Regions from separate parts of the Paenibacillus sp. FSL R7-0048 genome, predicted to be linked through region 1. Evidence: riboswitches for the same ligand, from Rfam matches in the RefSeq annotation. Region 1 holds a riboswitch; the other holds the start of a gene.
What was found. Region 1 has a riboswitch for cyclic di-AMP ahead of NSQ91_RS00190 (3D domain-containing protein). Riboswitches for the same ligand answer to the same signal wherever they lie in the genome.
Positions count from the first base shown of each region.

Region 2: it holds a riboswitch for cyclic di-AMP, as region 1 does, so the genes downstream of both, NSQ91_RS02750 (hypothetical protein) here and NSQ91_RS00190 (3D domain-containing protein) in region 1, are expected to answer to the same signal.

Region 1 covers NZ_JBBORF010000001.1:36,786-47,854, reverse strand. Annotated here, with positions in the region: gene ispE (4-(cytidine 5'-diphospho)-2-C-methyl-D-erythritol kinase) at 1-417, opposite strand, end outside; gene NSQ91_RS00215 (small, acid-soluble spore protein, alpha/beta type) at 558-734, opposite strand; gene veg (biofilm formation stimulator Veg) at 878-1,153, opposite strand; gene yabG (sporulation peptidase YabG) at 1,430-2,332, opposite strand; gene rsmA (16S rRNA (adenine(1518)-N(6)/adenine(1519)-N(6))-dimethyltransferase RsmA) at 2,497-3,381, opposite strand; gene rnmV (ribonuclease M5) at 3,378-3,929, opposite strand; gene NSQ91_RS00190 (3D domain-containing protein) at 4,106-5,272, opposite strand; cyclic di-AMP (ydaO/yuaA leader) riboswitch at 5,558-5,787, opposite strand; gene NSQ91_RS00185 (TatD family hydrolase) at 5,986-6,756, opposite strand; gene NSQ91_RS00180 (HD domain-containing protein) at 6,808-8,091, opposite strand; gene NSQ91_RS00175 (AbrB/MazE/SpoVT family DNA-binding domain-containing protein) at 8,387-8,641, shown strand; gene rsmI (16S rRNA (cytidine(1402)-2'-O)-methyltransferase) at 9,065-9,976, opposite strand; gene NSQ91_RS00165 (tRNA1(Val) (adenine(37)-N6)-methyltransferase) at 9,973-10,746, opposite strand; gene yabA (DNA replication initiation control protein YabA) at 10,856-11,069, opposite strand, start outside.
Region 2 covers NZ_JBBORF010000001.1:620,195-631,263, forward strand. Annotated here, with positions in the region: gene NSQ91_RS02725 (ABC transporter permease) at 1-913, shown strand, start outside; gene NSQ91_RS02730 (hypothetical protein) at 945-1,136, shown strand; gene NSQ91_RS02735 (hypothetical protein) at 1,717-2,169, opposite strand; gene NSQ91_RS02740 (hypothetical protein) at 2,210-2,731, opposite strand; gene NSQ91_RS02745 (hypothetical protein) at 2,746-3,300, opposite strand; cyclic di-AMP (ydaO/yuaA leader) riboswitch at 3,369-3,533, opposite strand; cyclic di-AMP (ydaO/yuaA leader) riboswitch at 3,953-4,142, shown strand; gene NSQ91_RS02750 (hypothetical protein) at 4,393-4,809, shown strand; gene kdpF (K(+)-transporting ATPase subunit F) at 4,936-5,013, shown strand; gene kdpA (potassium-transporting ATPase subunit KdpA) at 5,026-6,702, shown strand; gene kdpB (potassium-transporting ATPase subunit KdpB) at 6,719-8,752, shown strand; gene kdpC (potassium-transporting ATPase subunit KdpC) at 8,790-9,416, shown strand; gene NSQ91_RS02770 (histidine kinase) at 9,521-11,069, shown strand, end outside.

The DNA of each region.
Region 1 (11,069 bases):
GAAAGGTACATCAGAACCCAGCTCAGCGCCAAGCTCCTGTAGCTCCTGTGCAGGAATACCCAGACGCCACAGACGGTTTAGACCGCGTAGCGTAGCTGCGGCATCACTGCTGCCGCCAGCCAGGCCAGCCGCAACCGGAATTCTTTTATCCAGATGGATATGTACCCCACTCTTCACGTTATAACGGTCTTTAATAAGCCTTGCCGCCTGGAAAGCTAAATTTTTCTCGTCCAGGGGAATATAACCAGCCTGACTTGATATTATAATAGTATCCCTTGGCAGCTCAGACAGCTCTAAGCGGTCTGCTAAATCTACCATGGTCATAATCATTTCCACCTCATGAAAACCGTCAGCACGTTTGTGCAGCACATCCAGCATCAAATTAATTTTAGCTGGTGCCTTTTCATACATTTTCAAGGCGTTCACCCACCTTCAGCTTTTCCCGTAAAAACAACTTAACATATTATATGAGAAACTTCTAATGAAGTCCAATAATAAAAGGGTGTCGCCATTTAGACGCACCCTTTTTCAGTAATATTCACTTTATAGCCTAAAATTTAAGATTTCCGCGCAGCCTGTTCAGCAAGCTGTATCGCTTTTTTCACCATGTTGCCAGCGTCTTGAGTTGTAATTCCACCCCAGCCCTCACGTTCCACGGTTTCATAAAAACCCAGCTCCTTGGCTAACTCTGTCTTCAGTTCCTCCGACATCATGCCTCGTTTTCTGCGGCTCATTACGGAATTCCTCCCTTATGAAAATAAATGATTAACCCGTTGCCCAATTAGTATGCTTGCTTAGCACACGGATCATGCACCAAATATTTGTCCCAAAAAACGCAAACAAAAAACAGCCTCCAAGGGAGACTGTTCGTGAAACATTAAGCTTTAATATACATAATCCGCATCTGCCCATCGTCTTCACAAACTGTGATTTCCACAGATTCAGTAAGTATATCGGCATAGCTATAGGAGACTCGCTTAAAAGTTTGCTGCTCCTGATCCAGTTTGACAATAAATACAGAAGGGTACGTTTCTTCCAGGACACCTGTGCGTTCAACGGTTTTACGACGACCTCCGTTTGCACGCAATGTGATCTTATGACCGACGTGAGCTTCAAGACTGCGTTTGATTTCCAACAGCGCGTTATTAGCCATTACCTGACGACCACCTCTTTTCTTGTCCATTATACAACTTTTTCAGGACAATGTCAAAGCAAATAAATAATTAATTATAGTTGATGCATATTTCGTTGTCAACGGAATTTTTTTGCGAGAAATCAGCGCCGGACTAATATCCTTGTTATCTGTAATATAGGCATTACAAAGAAAAAAAGAAAGGGTTAAGCTCAGCGCTCACCCTTTCTTTCGGATATTCTATTCAGCCCATTCAAATTACCTATATTCCTGACACCATAGACCTATCTCTGCCGCTTAAATGGCTGATGGTGTCACTTTTAGCGCCGACAGATTCTGCAGTCGCGGCATTCCGATGCGGAAGCTGCCACGGGTCTCAACACCACCAATACCCTGATTGCCGCTGATGGTATTATTCAGAACATCGCTAAGATTTACAGTATCCCTGATGGAAGTAAAGGATGATTTTGCTGCTACATACACGGGATCCAGAGCATGGATCAAAATTCGACCAGGTGAACTGGCAAAATTAGCTCCAGCTCCAAGTAAGGCCTCGAAATGAGATTGACAAGCACCGGCAACAATAGTCAACGCATCAAAATTCCGCTCATACTCCCTAGCTACCCTAATAGCAGCTATAAAGTTTTGCGAATTTTTATAGCTATTCAGACTATACAGATCGTAAGTATGCTGTTGCTTCAGTACCCCATCATGACCAGTGATCACTACAATATCTGGGCGTACACGGGGCAACAGCCGGTATAACGTATCAGCCATTGCAGATTCATGAACATGATGCCCTTCAGCGGGAATCCGCAGCTGCTCGTATAAGCTAAGGCTCTTATTCAAATATGCCGGATCGCCATCCAGATGCAGTACTTTACCTGGCACTTCAAAATAAGGAGCTTCCTTGGACGGTGGAGCCCATGTCCCCTCTGTTAGGGTTCCCCCGCTCCGCTGACTTTGCTCCTGACGGTCCTTCCGCAGCTGTGTCAGTGATTCCTTCGCTTTGATCTGTGCTTGCTGTCCCCGTTCCGTTATTCGGGTAGGAGGCACTTGAACCAGGTCATCCAGAGGAGAATCCGCCAACAGGCGGAAATCTGTGCCTTTAATGACGGCTCTATCCTGCACAATATTATCTACACGAAATGTTAAATCACCGCCATAAGATTTGCGAACGACCAAGTCTCCTAAATTCATTACAACCACCACCTCTACCCCATCGTATGGGCAAAGGCCTCAGTTGGTTCATAACTCAACATATTTTTAAAATATAAGAATGTATAATGCTCCACCAGAATAACATCCTTATATTTCTACGAGAAACGGTTGTCGTCCTTAAGACAACAACCGTTTCCTATTGCTTATTCAATTCCAGCGGCTAGCAAAACACCGCTTAAGCGGGCGTATTCTTCAAGACTGAGTGTTTCTCCGCGACGGGTCGGTTCAATACCCGCTTCTGCGAGTAAAGCCTCCAGCTGCTCACGTCCTTGTTCAGGGAAGTAACGAGCCTTCAGATTGTTAGCAATCGTCTTGCGGCGCTGTGTGAAAGAAGCGTGAACCACTTCAAAGAAATGCTTCTCACTCTCCACCTTTACCGGAGGATGCTCTCTAACCTTCAGACGGATAACAGCAGACTCCACATTAGGTTGAGGGATGAATACCGTACGTGGCACGATACAGACGAGCTCAGGCTCGCTGTAGTACTGCACGGCAATGCTAAGACTTCCGTATTCCTTTCCACCTGGAGATGCAGCCATACGCTCCGCAACCTCCTTCTGAATCATTACAACGATGTTATCAAGGGGAAGCTTCTCTTCGAGCAGCTTCATCAGAATCGGAGTAGTCACATAATAAGGCAGGTTAGCAACCACACTGACCTTGTTCACAGTGGTGAAATCTTCCTTGAACATTTCCTGCAAGTTCACATTGAGGACATCATCGTTACGAACCTTAACATGGGGATAGGGGGAAAGTACGTCTTTTAATATTGGAATCAGTCTACGGTCAATCTCTACGGCAGTTACAGCACCCGCTGTTAGTGCCAGACGCTCCGTCAGCGCTCCAATTCCCGGCCCGATCTCCAGCGCCCCAGAATCGCTATCTAGTCCAGCAGCGTCTACAATCTTGTCCAAAATATTTTGATCAATCAAAAAATTCTGTCCCAGGCTTTTCTTGAACTTGAATCCATAACGTTGAATAATCTCTTTGGTCCGTTTTGGAGTCGAAATTTCCTCTCTACCACTCATGAAGTAATGCCTCCCTGATCAATTTGGGCGAGAGCCCCGGCAAATTCCTCCCGCGTAATCCCAAACATCGCCAGCCGCTTGTACAGCTGTTTGCCGTTACAATATCCGATTCCAAGCAAATTACCAAGTGCCATACGTCTTTCAGCAGCCCGAGGGTGTACAAGCATTCCAGCGGCCATAAGATCATCAATACCAATCAAAGCAGGTGCTCCTTCAAAAGAGGTATGTACATTACGCAGCGCATGACGAATCGCCTCTGGCGATGCATTCTCTACACCGATATCCCCTTTTCGAGTTGCGTCCTTCTCTGGAATAAAAGCATGCTTGCAGCCCGGCACCTTCGCTGAAACGATTTTACGAATTCGCTCCCCAGCATGGTCCGGGTCCGTAAGAATAATAACCCCTCTACGTTCCATAGCAAGCGCGATCTTAGCAATTACAGTCCGGTTTACAGCAGAGCCGCCTGTCTCAATGGTATCCGCTTCTACAGCACGCTTAATGGCTACGGTATCGCTTTTGCCTTCAACGACGATTAATTCCTTAATCATATTTCTTGACTCCTTCCAAAAAAAGCAAAAAGAAGAGGATTCGCTCCTCTTCTTTTGGTTAAAGAATGTATAAGTGATGAGCGGTTGCTCTGCGATCAACGAAATGATCATCCAGCGTTCCTTAACGGTTATCATCACTATAGCTTATCAAAGGATTTTTTGCAAAAGCTTCAGTTCTAGTTAAGCTCTGGTTTCACAGGTCCAATCACATAAACGGTACGTGATTTACGGCCGAAATTACGAGCATGGCTCAGGGAATCATAATAGACATCCACTTTATTGCCTTTAATGGCACCGCCAGTATCCTCTGCACGGCGGAATCCAAGCCCATCGATATAAACCCACCAGCCAATAGGAATTACATTCGGATCTACTGCAATTGTACGACCTTCCGTTACGCGTGTTCCGGAGGCAGTTTTAGTACCTATCCCTGGCTCTTCTGACGAATAAGCTGTCATGGAGACGTTCTTAATCATCTTCTTGTACTCAAAGTCTACGCCAGCCTTGCTTGTGACGTTCTTAGTCTTAGCGCTAACTTTAGTCGTTTTGGAGGTAGTGCTTGATTTGGAAGTTGTTGTAGCTTTAGCAACTACAGTAGGCTTAGGAAGTGCTTTAGTACCAACGGCAATGATCTTATCTTTTGTTACCGTTTGTACTTCCTTGCCGATCATGCGCATAGAGGCCAGTTCTCCGTCTTGATAGATCTTTTCAATATGCTGAACCATGACGCCTGGTTTGCCTGCCTGTGCCACTCTAACTGTTCCCACAGTAAGGGAGGGATCTGCTGTCTTAATAACACGGAAAGGTAAGTTAGTTGTTCGCTGTACCGTTTGCTTGTTGATACGAACGATCTTAATCTCCATGTCAGCAGAGATGGTGGTGTCTAACGAAGGAAAAATCTTATCATAGCCTTCTAGGTTGATACCCAGTTTGTCAATCGCTTGACCGATAGTGTCTTCGGTCGTATATAACGTTTTTGTTGCTCCGTCCGCAGTAAGGCTAAATTTCTGCGCACGATTGATAACGACACGGTCACCGTCTTTTATTTCATCACTCAGACCTAAAGATAATTCATCATGCGGCTGCAGCGAAATTTGCTCTTTCTCCAACACATCACCAAGAAGTGCTTCTCGCGTTTCAAGTGTCTGTGTTTGCCCGTCTATTACTAAAACTAATTGTTTATTACTTTGACCGTGTACGTACAGCAGAATTAACAGCGCGATTGCGATTGAAATCACACCTGCAAGTAAAAGTACGCGAGTATTTACTTGCTCCCACCGTAATGCGAAAGACCTGCTGGATGACTGCGAATCATGGGATACCTCTGGTTGGAATAAGCCCATTCTCTCCATCCTCCTTACATAGCCTCGTCGTCAATTTGTATATCATGAGGACTGAATTTCTTTGACGAAACTATTTGAGATTGTCACAGGATACGCACGTATTAACTTAGCGTCTCCTGCTCATGGATCGCCTGCTCGGCACAGCTACTCCTACACCTGTTATATAACAGTATGCGGGCAACATTCAGTTTATTCAAAAATAAAGAAGCCTAAAAAGAGTTCTCTTGAGGACTCTTTCGTGGCTTCTCCGATGTCAGAATACGCGGGAATGTTTGTGCACGAGGTTGCCTCTCTTACTTGCGCTTACGGGGTTAGCTGTCGGGTTCGGACGAAAGAGAGACGCCCTATTTCAGGTCACCCGCTCACGGCGGTTGCCCTTAAATTCACCCCAAAGACCACGTGAAGAAATCAAATATTGTTCTGCGGCAATTCCTAGTCGTATTCAAGATACAGGCATGCGGCAGTTCAATATTGGTTCCCCCGTTCTCCATACGGAGACTCAGCGAGACGATCCATGAATCAATGGCTGTCACAATAACAACAGCTCACATCACTGAAAAGATGATATCCTGTTTTGATGCATGTTGTAAAGGACGATTCAACCACGTTTACGCAAATATATGGTTAAAATATTGTAATAATCAGCCGTTTTTATATTAAAAAAGTTTAATATATCGGCCATTCTCTATTTTTCACCCGTTTTACTCCTGTTTTCAGACAATCCCAAATCGTTCCAGTGCGTTCGCATACGTAATTTTAGCCAATTCTTCCCATGTTAACCCTTTAATTTCAGCCGCAGCCTCTGCTACTAACTTCACATGAGCACTCTCATTTCGCTTGCCTCGGAAGGGGTGTGGAGTCAAATATGGAGCGTCTGTTTCGATCAATAATCTGTCCAATGGCGTCTGTGCAAGCACCTCTTTAGGCACTCTGGCATTTTTGAACGTGATCGGTCCTCCAAATGACAAATGAAATCCTAGATCTAGACACATTTTTGCGGTTTCCCAGCTGCCTGAGAAAGAATGCATTACGCCACCAATTTCATTTGCTTTTTCCTCCCGTAAAATCCGTACGACATCTTCATGGGCATCACGGTCATGTATACAGATTGGCATTTTTAGTTCACGGGCTAGTCCAATTTGTTTGCGGAAGACCTCCTGCTGCACATCCTTGGGAGAGGTATCCCAATAATAATCCAACCCAATCTCTCCGATGGCCACCACTTTCTCATGGCTGCAAAGAGAGGCGATCCAATCGAGGTCCCCCTCTTTCATATCAATCGCATCCTGTGGATGCCAGCCCACCGCTGCATAAATATAATCATAAGATTCAGCCAGCTTCATCGTTGAAGGGATCGTTTCCCGATTAAATCCAATATTGATCATCTTGCTAACTCCGGCCTCTACTGCACGAGCTATAACTTCCTCGCGATCCTCGTCGAATTGAGGCGCATCTAAATGTGTATGTGTGTCGAACAGATACATTTTAAAGCTCACTCCTTGTTGTTTTTATCAATAGTTCCATAAATATTTGTATTATTTTGCAAAAATCTCTGCTACAGAAAAGGGCAACCGTGTAAGGGCTTTTTTCAGCTTATCCTGTGGGAAATATAGGTGATATCTGCCACGATGAATTCCGCTTATTGAGCGCACAATATCCGATACCTCTGAAATTTCCCGCAATTGCTCATTGCGATCAAGCAGTAAAATTTGATTATTGTCGAAGGCTGCTCCTGGACGGAACACATCATAAGGCAAATCTGTCGGATAATCAATCTCTAAGTCATATTCTGGGTTAAGTCCCGCTCCCGCAAAACTGCTGCGGATTTCCGTAATCATATCTGTATCCAAATTCTCGATCTCTACATATTTATACAGTTTACGATGAATAAAACGGGTACACAAGTCGCTTAATAACTCATCTTCTTCAAGTGTCCATTGCATAAAAGCAGTCTGTACCAGTGCCTCATCAAGCATTAAATATTGTTTCACTGTTACTTCTCCTCGAAAGAGATCTTCTAGCGGAGCGATCATAAAGCGAAATTTGTACTCCTCTTGGAACAATTCTTTAGCTCTACGGAAGATTTGACGCAAAATAATTTCAGAGCTGCGCGTCACCGGATGAAAATATACCTGCCAGTACATTTGATAACGCGACATTAAATAATCTTCAATGGCATGCATACCTGATTCTTTTACTACAATCCGCCCATTATAAGGACGAAGCATTCTCAAAATCCGATCAATATCGATGGTTCCATAGTTTACACCTGTATAGTAGGCATCACGCAGCAAATAATCCATACGATCAGCATCCAGCGGACTGGAAACCAAATTGACAACAATTTCATGCTCATATGTCTTAGAGATAACTGAGGCTACTTTACGAGGAAAATCTTCCTCCACATCACGCAATATTTCGGTTATCTCCGTGTCCTCCAAAATAATTCGGCAGGTCCAATCCTCATGGTTCATTTCAAAAGCTTCTTCTATAGAATGTGAAAATGGACCATGCCCTAAATCATGCAGCAAAGCCGCACACAAAGTAAGCAAACTTTCTTCAGGAATCCAATCCTTATACCCGCTGCGCTCAAATTGCGAAATGATTCTGCGTGTAATTTCATATACTCCTAAAGAATGAGAAAAACGACTATGCTCTGCACCATGAAAAGTGAGATATGAGGTACCTAACTGGCGAATCCGGCGTAAACGCTGAAATTCTTTTGTATTAATTAGTCGCCAAATAATCGTATCCTGTACGTGAATATAATTATGAACGGGATCCTTGAAAACTTTTTCTTCCGTGAGCGGCTGCTTCATGAGATCAACTCCTTCTAATAATTTAATATGATTTTAACTAATATCAGTATATAATAAGTAATTATGTCGTACTTTGTCGAAAAGTATCATTTTTGGTCTTGGTAAATCGACAAAATGCTTTCAGGGTAATTCTTAATTTTTATAGGGACATTCAAAGTTCTTATGGAAATTTTCTTATTCAGCCTATGAAAAAAGGTTGACTGATTTGGGAATCGTTGGTATTATAAGTATCATAAAACAGTGAACAATGTCGAATAATGACGTTTTTGGAACATTGAGAGGAGTAACGATTGTTATGATGAAATCAACAGGAATTGTAAGAAAAGTAGACGAACTTGGACGGGTTGTTATTCCTATTGAATTACGCCGTACACTTGGCATTGGCGAAAAGGACGCACTGGAAATTTACGTTGATGGCGAACGGATTATGCTTAAAAAGTATGAGCCTGCCTGCATTTTCTGTGGCAACGCTGAGAACGTAACTTACTTTAAAGGAAAAATAGTTTGTCATGAATGCATATCTTCCATCCCTACCCCTGTGACAAACTAAATTAAATAGTATATAATAGAACTAATCAAATTGTTAATTCTAACCTTTTCATATCTCCTTGACCTCCCGTGACCGCGGGAGGTATTTTTTATGTCTGGGTTTGCCCTCCTGGTTATCCCCTCCCTAAGGGCAATGTGCTTCAAGACGGAACTAGTAATACTTAGTTGTATTTCTTACAGTTATTTTAAATGCTTTTTACCATTAAACGAATTAATTGTATTTTGTACACTTATATTTCCTATATCTCCGTGAAATCAATCCTTTCCACCTTTATAACTGTATGAAGTACAACTAAACGAACAAATACATAAAAAAATTCAAAAATAACTGTACAAAATACATTTAACCCGCAGATAAATCATTCAAGCTCGGGCAGGCCGTTTCCGACAATCCTTAGTTATTCTAAGAATTCGTCTACAACACTTACTCTTCTGCTCTATCAAGCAACGCATTATAAATATCCCGTTTGGCTACACCCCGGTCTGATGCCGCTTTTTTCATAGCCTCTTTCCGTGGTACATCCTGTGCTTCGTAATGAGCTACATGATCTTCAATGCTTAACTGACGCCACCACGCCGATTCTGCGATTTCTGCATCTTCCTTGCTCTCCCCTTCTACGACAATAACATATTCGCCTAGCGGAGGATGTTCAGCCAGCCATAGTGTACATTCCTCAATCGAACCGCGTAGAAACTCCTCATATCTTTTCGTTAATTCACGTGCCAACACAATCTGGCGATTACCGAATGCTTCTTGAAGATGAGCAAGTGTCTTAACTACGCGATGGGGAGATTCGTAGAACAACAAAGTGCCTTGAGCCGAACGAAGTGGACTTAATACTGCTCGGATGTCCTTACGCTCTCGGGGAAGAAAGCCGATAAAGGTGAACGTATTCGTAGATAGACCAGAAGCGATCAAAGCTGACAACGCTGCGTTAGCTCCAGGGATAGGAATCACCGGAATTCCATGACTTATTGCAAGAGCTACAAGATCCGCTCCAGGGTCAGAAATCGCTGGTAAACCGGCATCGCTGACGAGTGCCAAATTTTTTCCTTCTATTATATAGCGTACAAGCTCAGGTCCACTGGCGGCCTTATTATGCTCATGATAACTAAACAACATCGAAGGTGAAATCTCAAAGTGGCTGAGTAATTTTCGGGTCTGTCTCGTATCTTCCGCGGCAATAATATCACATTCCTGCAATGTACGGACTGCACGATAGGTCATATCCTCCAGATTACCGATAGGTGTAGCCACCAGAAAAAGCGACCCTATTGTCTCATGAGTACTGGTATTAGTCTTGTTTTGAAAACTGCTTTGGCATGATATCGTCATGATTTACCCTCTTTAGCACCATAGTAGATGTCCATAATCTCTGGACAGTATTGATTGTCCTCATTATATACGATGAGCGGTGGTTGTAAACGAACCTCAGGCTTTCCATCACGTGCAGCTTCGATTAATACCATATTTGCCTCCAGATGGGCACGTGGATGTACAAACCGAATAATCTTTGGCTCGAGTCTATATTGTCTCATAAGACTGATAATATCAACCAACCGTTGTGGTTTATGAACCATACTTACCTTTCCGCCCGTCCGAACCAATCGCACACAAGCCTGAATGACCTCCTCCAGTGTACAGCCTATCTCATGGCGAGCCATAGCTTGATGGTTGTTCAGCTTCAGATCACTGCCATTAAGCGGCATATAAGGAGGGTTCACCGTTATTGCATCATACACACCATGTCCTGCGGTAGTATATAACTCGCGCAAATCACCTTCATGAATTACAACCTGATCCTGAAGGCCATTTAGAGCCACGCTACGACGAGCCATATCGGCTAAACGAGGTTGTATTTCAATACCTTCTATAGAAGCTTTTGTCCGGGTAGTCATTAAAATCGGTATTACACCATTTCCCGTACAAAGATCTAGAACTCTTCCACGTGGCGGAACACTGGCGAAACGAGCAAGCAATACAGCATCCATAGAAAAGCTAAATACTTCATCACTTTGAATAATGCGCAGATCATGTGTTAGTAAATCATCCACCCGCTCCGTCGGTAACAAGGGGACAGATATATCATTAAAAGAATTCGTCATGTAATAATCTCCTAAAGGTTTTGTTGAGAAAAACTTGCTTCAAAGGCATATGCCTATGGGCTAAAATTCAAAAAAAACCGTAGGATTAATCTCCTACGGCTGGATATCCTCATTTATTAAGAAAAGAAAGACAGAACAGACAGTCACCTTCCGTGCGTAAATGTCCAAAATAAACATTACAGATGTGAAAGCCTTCGTGGTAAAGTCGAGCCAAGTTGTCATAACCTTCCCCGACAACCTCTTCTGTTCCCTCTCCGGTAGCTAAAAGAGCTTCCGCCTCCGCAGAATCTACGGTAGGATCCAAAGGTGCATCCCGCTTTAAA
Region 2 (11,069 bases), 580 kb from region 1:
TTATCATAGTAATGATGGGGAACTAAACGGAGATGTGCAAGTTTATCTCCAAAATGCACTTCAGCAAGCAAACACACAATTCATCGTTGGCGACAAGCTGACCTCTGAACAGATTGCTGCAATGTCAACGCCTGTGCAGATTACTACACAACAGCTTAACGCAGGCGGTGGCAGTGAAAGCTCTCAGGAGGACACTCCAGCCATTAACTACATTATCGTATATGCCATGCTTATGTTGTTCTTTATGTCCATTATGATGACAGGCAACATGATTGCCGCAGAGATAACTTCTGAGAAAAGCTCGCGGATTATGGAGATTCTGATTACAAGTGCCTCACCTTTAGCGCAAATGTTCGGTAAAGTTATCGGTGTTTTCCTAGTAGGAATATTGCAAATTGGGATCTTTGTCGCAGCGATCGTCGTCAATTTGACGCTCCCGCATAATGCGACTGTATTGGCTGATTTTGATCTCGATTTAGGCCAGCTCAATATTAACTTGCTGCTCTATGGATTTGTCTTGTACGTATTAGGTTACTTCCTCTATGCCTTGATGTATGCGGCTGTAGGTTCGATTGTCAGCCGTACGGAGGATCTCGGTCAGGCGGTAATGCCAATCATGATGTTAGGCTTCGTAGCGTTCTATGTTCCACTGTTCAGTATCTCCAATGCAGATACTCTAGTGGTTAAGATAGCGAGTTATGTGCCTTTCACCTCACCATTGACGATGCTGCTCCGAATTGGTGTCGGCGAGGTGGCGATCTGGCAAGTCATTGTATCGCTGCTGATCCTGCTTGTGACTACCTTCATCTTCGGATGGCTGGCAGCCAAGATCTATCGTACCGGCGTACTGATGTACGGCAAACGCCCAAGTATTAAAGAAATCAGAAAAGCAATGAAAGCTTACAAGATCTAAGAAGACCTCATATAACTTTTAAGGAGTGCTAATGATGTCTACAAGCGAACAATATACCATTATGCTTTTAATGAGTTCGGTATCGCTGGCTACGGTTAGTAGAATGCTTCCGGATGGCTCCACTTTTATGGATTTCGTTCAAGGCGTATTGACTGGTGTTGCTATAGTGGGGATGTTGGCAGGATTGTGGATGTACGGTAAGGCGCGTAAGAGTAAAGTGTAATAGTAGGAACTGAATTTTCGGGGGTATCCTAACAACCATTTATGGTTGTTGGGATATCCCCGTTTTTGAGTTGGCAATCTCTTTGTATACGAGCTGATATAGCTAACGGACCCAGCAGCACTTAAATGCAACAATCATCGAGATTTAGCAAGATATCGGACACTATAGTCGCTATTGGCATGAAAAATGGTGAATTAGTAGCTCTTTTAACCAAATAGTTGCACTGGAGTCCGATACTATGCTCAAAAGGCGATAAACGTGTAAGTAACGTCATCTGGGTCCGTAAGCCTTGGTGGAAGATGATTAGGGCTTGCTTTAAGACGATCCGAGACGCTCATCGCTCGAGATTTTTACTTTCGGACTCAGAAGGCGTTATTTGGCGATTTCAAGGTCTTTTGAAGGGGGTGCGGACTCCAGTGATGCTATTGAGTGGAAGTAGGCGTATATTTGGTGCTCTATAAACAATTAGTGACTCTGGAGTCCGAACGCCGGCCATATTTGTGGAAAAGCTTCAATTAAAGGCTCCTGAGTCCGTTAGATGCTTCATGCGCTTAAAGATTGTCTGAATTCTAGTCAGTGACTAAATTATAGAAAGATTTGCGCTCGTTAGTATATCCGTTTGGGTGGTCATCTGCTCCCGTACAGCTCTAAGCTGTGTTTTCAGTGCGGGAACACTTTTTTGCAGAATAATGCTTATTTGAGAAAGAGGCAGCTTTAGACCGTACCACATGACCTTCACAAGCTGTTCCTCCCAAGGTAATGCCTTAGCCGATAGAAGGGAGCGCCGGGCAAAAGAATCAGCACACTGGTGAATACAAGTGCGGTAAGCGTGGATAGAGAATAACTGAGGATCGAAATCATCCTGACGATATATTTTATGAAGCTCTGTGAAGGTGCGGATAGTAATCTTGTCTGCCTCATTAGATTGTTCTAACAACATGGAACTAAGTACGTAGACTTCATTAGTATACTTTTGGACATACTCTGCAAATTTAGTACTGTAGGTGGACTCGGGAGGTAAGGGGTCAGGCATGGTGAACACGATCCTTTCAGAATGAGAGATTTGCTTGAATCTATAATATAGAAAAGTAAGAGATGGATTTATTGATAAGATCGGCGGTGTCTGGTTCCGGGCAACTGTGTTTCTGCTGGGAGGCAGTGGATAAAGCTTTTGAAGGCTTGTAGTAGAGCCGTTCACTTCTGGAATTGCTCCCCCCTGCTGCAACACTGTACAGACGCCCTTGCTGAATATGCCCTGCCAAGGATTTACCCTGGAGCTTGGCCTTTAAATCCTGCAAAGCACCCTGAACTAGCTCAAGCTTAACCTGCTCCCAATCTGAACCTTCGCGGCGGACCTTATCCAGCGCTTCCTCAAGACGGCAATGACAGATAGCCCGTAAAAAAGAACTCCATTTAATGAGATCGAAATTTTTGGTGTTGGCAGAAATCAGACAAGCCCCCCAACTGCAGCCTCCCTTACAGGTGAGCTTCAGAATACCATAACGGCAGCCTTCAGCCCCTTCCATTCCATAGTGAATAGGCTCGGGTTCATCCAATACAAATACTTCAATGCGGGATAGTCTGCGCTGGTCCATAGTAGGGTTCCTCCTTAGATTTCCAAAAGCTTTAAGTCAACATGATGAGTGACACTAGCCTTTTCTACACAAGCGAGCATCTCCATTTTATTCTCACAGACTGCGGTATGCTCTAGCCATAGTCGGAACTTCTCTTTTCGTATAACAGATAGATGTAAGGGAAAGGTGCTGCGGGATCTCAAGACATACCAACCGGCGCTTACATCTTTCCAAGGCTCCTTGAAGGCTGTAAACCACGGGAGCTTTTGGTGTGATGACCAATCCTGCTGCTGCTGTTGTTCTCGAATTTTTTTATATATCTCATATACAATCTTAGAGTCTAAACAGTCTTTACAAGAAGAAGGTGTGCTGAACTGGCGAAGGGCTTGGATCTGGTTCTGGCCAAATGCATAGCCTACAATGTACCTGTGATTATGTTCTTCGAACCACAAGGCCCCGAAACAAACGTAATTTAGACTTATCGGCTCAAGCAGCCCTTGATGTATCCCTAAATAATAGTGCTTCAAAACATTCACCCCATCCAGCGTGCTATCACCTAATAAGCTCAGGTAACGCAAAAACCGCAGCAAGAGGAGGACCTCTGCTGCGGTTTTGGATTACAGGCAGATATACCTGGGCCAAAGCGTGGCGGATCAAGGGTCTCTCTCTTTACGCTTACGAGGTTAGCTGTCGGATTCGGACGGTGAGAGTCGCCCTACCTATTGAGACTTATGCAGTCTCCTTTGGATTCACCCCAAGTAGGCCAGGTGGCCTGATGGTTCCCCCGTTCCCTGCGAATGCAGGAACTCAGCGTTGATTGTTTTTTATGAATTAGATTCAACCCGAATCATACTCTTTTCAAGATTTTCTGTAAAAAACGGAAAATGTTCTTTTAGAGCAATTTTAACCATATCCTGCCGACTACGACTGAAAAACGAGGTAAATAGGTATTTATGGCGTGTTATCGCGCCTCTTTCTCGCTCAGCCTCAGCTTCTTGCGTTTCTACCTATAATGGGAATTTGCAGTATTTTCGCTCTAAAAAGGTGAATAAAATCACATGGGTTATAGATAGCGATTAAACGCTCCAAACTCGAGTAAACAAGAGATATAGAGAGATTAGATATCAAGTAAGCGCTATCTAATGGGAAAATAGTTTTTAATTTGCATTATTTTGGCATCATTCAGGTTTTACAAGTCTTCGTGCATAAGAGTATGATTACTCCTGTTTCAACGACAATCGAATATTTGATCCGCTTAATTTCCGGTAAGGAAAGCGGGGGAACCAACAATCGGCAGCCGATGTGAGAGTCGGAAGCCGATTATGGGGTGAATCCTGTAGAGGGTGCGAGTGAGCTCGCATCTATACAGGTAGGGCGACTCTCACCGCCCGAATCCGACAGCTAACCTCGTAAGCGTATGGAGAGAGGATGAGTGCAATGTGACCGCTAGCGAGCCACAGAGGAGATCCTTTGTGGCTTTTTGCTGTGCTCTTAGAAGCAAAGCATTTATGGAGGCCTCCCCTAAGAGGTCGCTAAATTCATCATTAGCGGTATTTGTAAGGCAGCGTCTAATGACGTGACACAACCGAGCTTTAGGTTGTGCCCGAAAATGACGATAGGTCAACATCCTTTCGGAGATTTTCGTTGCCTCCTTGTTGTAAATGAGCAGGAGGAGAAAAAAGATGACGGATCAGAATGAATATGTGCTTGTATGTGCGCCTACAAAGGCGGGAGAACATTTCATTAAACTTCTGAAGTTCAGGGGTATTAAGATGGCGGGATTAACCAACAATGTGGCTGAGAAAGCTTTACTTGAGGAGCTCGGGATTGAGCATGTTATTCTAGTGGATACCCGCCATCAGAGCACTTGGTTTCGCCCATCGTTCCCGGTAGGCAGGGTATATCTGTTTGAGAGCAGCTTTCCGCTTTGCTGCCGCTATATTCAGATGTGCCGTACCTGGACGACACAGCCGATTTTTGTGATTACAAGTTCAATAAATCCTAGATTGGTCTATAAAAGACTTGGTGCGAGCTATGTAATCTATTCCCATAGTGGTGATGCTGATTTTCTAATCGATAGATCACCTCATCAAGGATAATGGAAGGAGTGCGGAAGATATGATGGATCTGTATATGGTGGCTTCGTTAGCTGTAATTTACGGGTTATTTTATGGCTTTATGCGCTGGTGCGCAGGTGTAGTTGAGGATACGGGGAGGGATAAGCTGTGATTCTAGTAATCGCTGTTACCCTACTGTTGTTTATATATCTGGTTTACGCGTTGATTCATCCTGAGAAATTTTAAGGAGGGGCATTCATGGGCATTTTGCAAATAGTCGTCGTAATTGTAATTCTCATCTTGCTGGTCAAGCCGATGGGAACGTATTTATATCATGTATTTTCTAACGAACCGAATCGTACGGATCGCTGGTTTGCAGGCACAGAGAAAGGTATTTATAAGCTGATCGGCCTGAAAAAACGGGACGGAATGTCCTGGAAGAAGTATGCACTCAGCTTTGTTCTAACTAATATCGTACTGGTTGCTTTCAGTTATATTTTTCTAAGATTACAGCGGGGATTGCCGCTGAACCCGAATGGAATTGCCGATATGGAACAGACGCTTTCATTCAATACGGTGATCAGCTTTATGACCAATACGAACCTGCAGCATTATAGCGGGGAGACGGGACTATCGTATTTTTCACAAATGGCAGTCATCACGATGATGATGTTCACGTCTGCAGCGAGCGGATTTTCTGTTGCGGTTGCTTTTGTCAGAGGGATTACAGGACAGAAATCAGTCGGGAACTTTTTCGAGGACTTCGTAAAAGCACATATTCGTGTATTCATTCCATTAGCTCTGTTAGTTTCATTGGTGCTGGTAGGATTGCATGTGCCACAAACGCTCAAGCCATCGCTTGAGGTCACTACACTTGAAGGGCAGACGCAACAAATCGCTATCGGTCCAGTCGCTTCTTTGGAATCAATTAAACACTTAGGTACGAATGGTGGCGGCTTCTTCGGAGCCAATTCAGCACATCCTTTTGAGAACCCTAATCCACTTACGAACGTTCTGGAGATTCTCTCTATGTGGATGCTGCCAGCCTCTTTGCCATATATGTACGGATTGTTCGCTAAGAACAAACGTCAGGGCTGGGTGATTTTCACAGCAATGATGACCTTGTTCGTACTACTGCTGGGATTGAATTATTATGCGGAAACCAAAGGCAATCCAGCTATCAATACGCTGGGGATCGAGTCTTCGCAAGGCAGCATGGAAGGTAAAGAGGTACGTTTTGGTATCCCGCAATCTTCGTTGTTCACTTCGGTAACAACGGCAGCTACGACAGGTAGTGTTAACAATATGCATGATACGCTGACACCGCTGGGTGGCATTACCCCTCTGGCCCTAATGATGCTCAACAACGTCTTCGGGGGAAAAGGTGTCGGACTAATCAATATGCTGATGTATGCCATCATGGGTGTCTTCTTATGTGGACTAATGGTTGGCAGAACACCAGAGTTTCTCGGGCGAAAGATAGAAGCCAAGGAGATGAAGCTAATTGCGATTGCTATCCTTGTGCATCCGTTCATTATCCTTGTACCAACAGCAGGTGCGTTCTTAACGGACTTGGGCAACGGTTCCATCACGAATCCCGGATTCCATGGACTTAGCCAAGTGTTATATGAATATGTCTCTTCTGCCGCGAACAATGGTTCAGGATTTGAAGGGCTTGCGGACAACACCACCTTTTGGAATGTTACAACCGGGATCGTAATGCTGCTTGGCCGTTATGTCTCTATAATCGCGATGCTGGCAGTTGCAGGCTCACTGATCCAGAAGAAGCCAGTTCCTGAGACGATTGGCACATTCCGCACAGACAATGGTCTGTTCACCGGAATTCTGATTGGTACCGTAGTAATTATCGGGGCTCTGACGTTTCTGCCAGTCATTGTGCTCGGCCCGATTGCAGAATATTTGACCTTACGGTAGGAAGAGGGAGAACAAGATGAGTACTGTAAAAAGAAAAAAGCTGCTGACGGGACCCATACTCCTAAGCGCTGTAAAGGATAGCTTTATTAAGCTTAACCCGGTGACGTTAATTAAAAATCCGGTCATGTTCGTAGTCGAAATCGGTACGATTATTGTATTGCTTATGGTACTGGCCCCCGGATATTTTAATGCAGAGAAATCGGTAGGCTTCAATATCACAGTGTTGTTCATTCTGCTATTCACAGTGCTGTTTGCCAACTTCGCTGAAGCGCTGGCTGAAGGCCGCGGGAAAGCCCAGGCGGATTCACTCAAGAAAACGAAACAGGATATCACAGCTAACAAACTCGTTGGAGGGTCTGTGAAGACCGTTTCTTCTTCCGAGCTTCGTAAAGGAGATATTGTCATCGTCAGTCAGGGAGAACTTATCCCTGGCGATGGTGAAGTAATTGAAGGGCTGGCCTCCGTAGATGAATCTGCAATTACAGGTGAATCTGCACCTGTTATTAAGGAAGCCGGCGGAGATTTTGGCTCAGTCACAGGCGGCACCCGGGTAGTCAGTGATGAGATTAAAGTCAAAATTACCAGTGATCCCGGTGAGTCATTCCTGGATCGGATGATCTCCCTCGTTGAAGGGGCGAAACGCCAAAAGACACCCAATGAAATTGCACTAAATACACTTTTGATCAGTCTGACGTTGATTTTCCTGATTGTAGTAGTGACCTTGCGGCCTATTGCGACTTATCTGGGCGTTGATCTAGATATTCCTGTTATGATCGCCTTGCTGGTCTGTCTGATCCCGACCACAATCGGGGGACTGCTCTCCGCTATCGGGATAGCAGGGATGGACCGCGTCACACAGTTTAATGTCCTTGCTATGTCAGGGAAGGCCGTTGAAGCTGCCGGCGACATTAATACAATGATTCTAGATAAGACCGGTACGATTACTTTCGGAAACCGGATGGCGAGTGATTTTGTGCCTGTTGGAGATGAAACGGAAGCTGAGCTTACGGCTTGGGCAGCTATTAGTTCGCTAAAGGATGAGACTCCGGAAGGACGTTCGGTTATTGAGCTGGCTAAGAAGCTGGAGCGCAGCTATGACAGCAAACTTGCTGAAGGCGGAGAGTTCGTAGAGTTTAAGGCTGAGACCCGGATGAGTGGTATAGATCTACTTGATGGACGATCTGTTCGTAAAGGGGCAGTCGATTCCGTGAAGAAATGGGTACAGTCGAAAGGCGGAGTCATTCCCGCGAACCTCGACAGTAATTCCGATGCTATCGCTCGGATGGGGGGGACCCCGCTTGCTGTTGCGGTAGACAACCGGATTTATGGACTTATTTACTTAAAGGATACAGTTAAGCCAGGCATGAAAGAGCGGTTTGATGAGCTGCGAAAAATGGGAATCAAGACTATCATGTGTACAGGGGACAATCCGCTGACCGCAGCTACTATTGCCCGTGAAGCAGGGGTAGATGATTTTATTGCAGAGAGTACACCTGAGGATAAAATAGCGGTTATCCGCCGTGAGCAGAACGAAGGCAAGCTGGTGGCAATGACTGGTGATGGTACGAATGACGCACCTGCCCTTGCCCAAGCTGATGTGGGCTTAGCGATGAACAGTGGGACTACAGCCGCTAAGGAAGCAGCAAACATGGTTGATCTGGACTCCGATCCCTCGAAGATCATTGAGGTTGTAGCTATTGGTAAACAGCTACTGATGACGCGGGGCGCGTTGACAACGTTCAGTATTGCGAATGATATCGCTAAATACTTCGCAATTATTCCGGCAATGTTCATGCTCGCTATTCCTGAAATGGAAGCCCTGAATGTCATGGGATTGGGTTCACCTAGCTCGGCAATTATATCTGCATTAATATTTAATGCGATTATTATTCCGCTGCTGATCCCATTGGCTATGAAAGGTGTCTCGTATAAAGCGATGAGTTCTACGAAGCTGCTGGGACGTAATATTTTTATCTATGGTTTAGGTGGAGTAGTCGTTCCTTTTGCGGGCATCAAGCTTATTGATTTGCTCGTAAGTGTATGGATATAACAACGGATTGACTAATCATTGAAAGGGTGAGAGCATCGTGAATAACAGAAAATCGAATGCGGACGCTGAAGAACAGTTGTCATCATCGAAGGGTGCTAATTTCTTTATTATATTACGGCTATGTCTAGTGTTTATTGTTCTTTGCGGAGTGATTTATCCTCTGACTACTACAGCGATTGCTCAAGTTCTGATGCCATCGCAAGCGAACGGCAGTCAGCTGAAGAATGACGCTGGAGTAGTTGTGGGCTCAGAACTCATCGGGCAAAGCTTTACGGACCCGGCATTATTCCATGGCCGTGTATCCAGCATTGATTATAAAGCGGAAGCCTCAGGTTCCAATAACTACGGCCCATCCAACCCGGATATGCTGCAGCGGACGAAGGATTCCATCACACAGTGGCAGCTTGATAATCCGGATGTGCCTGCAAACAAGCTGCCGGTTGATTTAGTAACCAACTCGGGTTCAGGTCTTGATCCGCATATCACTCCTGCGTCGGCAATTGTGCAGATTCCCCGGATCAGTAATTTGACTGGGATTCCAGCCGCGCAGCTGGAAGAGCTAGTGAATAAGCAGACCGAAGGTCGCGATCTAGGGCTGTTTGGTGAAAAGCGGGTAAATGTTCTGAAGCTGAACATGGAGCTGCAGAAATTAACGAACAAATAAATATAGCTAATATCCCTGCCCGATTGTTCAAACTGGGTCAGGGATATCTTGCTTTCTGGCATAGAAGAGTGAATGGGTGAACGGGTTATTAAGGAGTGGTCTTGATGGGAACATATCGGAGGAAGACGCCGGAGGAACTGCTGCTCTCTATTTATGAGCTGCATCGTGGACGTCTGAAGATCTATATAGGTCCGGTCAGTGGATCAGGCAAGACCTATCAGATGCTGCGTGAGGGTCAGGCGCTGAAAGCACAGGGCATCGATGTTGTAATCTGTGCGGTTTCAACCAACCAAAGTCCAGAAACAAGGGATCAGCTGGGTGACTTGGAACGGATTCCAAGTATTCATTGGTTTCAGAAGGAGATCGAGAAGAAGGATCTGGACGTGGAGGCCATTGTGGCGCGTAATCCAGAGGTTGTACTGACCGATGGATTGGCTCATCATAATCGCGAGGGTGCGGAGAGATCGACTAGGCTGGAGGATATCAAATATTTATTGGGCTGTGGAATTAGTGTCATCACAACTGTAAACGTATACGAGCTGGAGGGCGCAGCAGATCTAGCGCGGAAGTGGACGGGGATTGAGGTGGAATATTCCTTGCCTGCGGAAGTGCTCACCCTTGCAGATGATATCGTTCTAATTGATGTGACTCCGGAAAAGATACTTCAACGTTTGTCCGAAGGACATTTGGGCAAGAAGCAGCGGACTTCGCTTTTTAACAAGGGGAATCTAAGCAAGCTGCGGGAGCTGGCTCTGAGAATGGTTGCGGAGGATGTTAATGGTTCGCTGGAGAAGCATCGGGAGGAGCAAGGATTGCTGGGGGCTTCGGGGATTGCCGAAAAAGTGTTGGTGTCCGCACAGTATTATTGGAATGGCTCGATTCATATCCGCCGTGGGCAGCAAATCGCTAAACGGTTAAACGGAGATCTGGCGGTGGTATCCTTCTGGAAGCAGGGCCTGACGCCCTCTAAGGAAGCAGCAACCTTCAAGCGATCCCTATGGAAGCTGACTGAGAAGATTGGGGCCTCGATGGAGGAGATTTCTTTTCGCTCGAAGAGGGAGATTCCGGGACTTCTAGTGAAATACGCCATCCAGCATAATATTACCCGTATCGTTATGGGTCACTCTAAGCAAACGGCGTGGCAGGAGCTGTGGAAGGGTTCGATTGCTAACTCATTGTTAAAGCAAATCCGTGGAGTAGATGTGTTTTTCGTGGCTGATCGTGCTGAGCGTGAGGGAGAACGTGTTCTTCCTACCCGGCAGAGCCGAAATGAGCGGAAAGCTGATGCCTATCACAGATTAAGTACTCAGGAAGTAAAGGATAAAATCGATGCGATTCGTGGGGGCACATTTAAAGTGTACATTGGTGCTGCTCCCGGGGTGGGCAAGACTTATAAGATGCTGCGAGAAGGAAATGATCTCTTAAAGAGAGGGATCGATGTTGTTATTGGACTACTAGAAACGCATGGACGTAAAGAAACCCTTGAACAGATCGGTGATCTGGAGATCCTTCCGCGACTGAGCATTGACTATCGGGGGGCTGTCCTTGAGGAAATGGATACGGCAGCTATTATTAAGCGTAATCCGGAGGTCGTACTGGTAGATGAACTGGCACATACCAATATGCCGGGCAGCAAGCATAAGAAGCGGTATA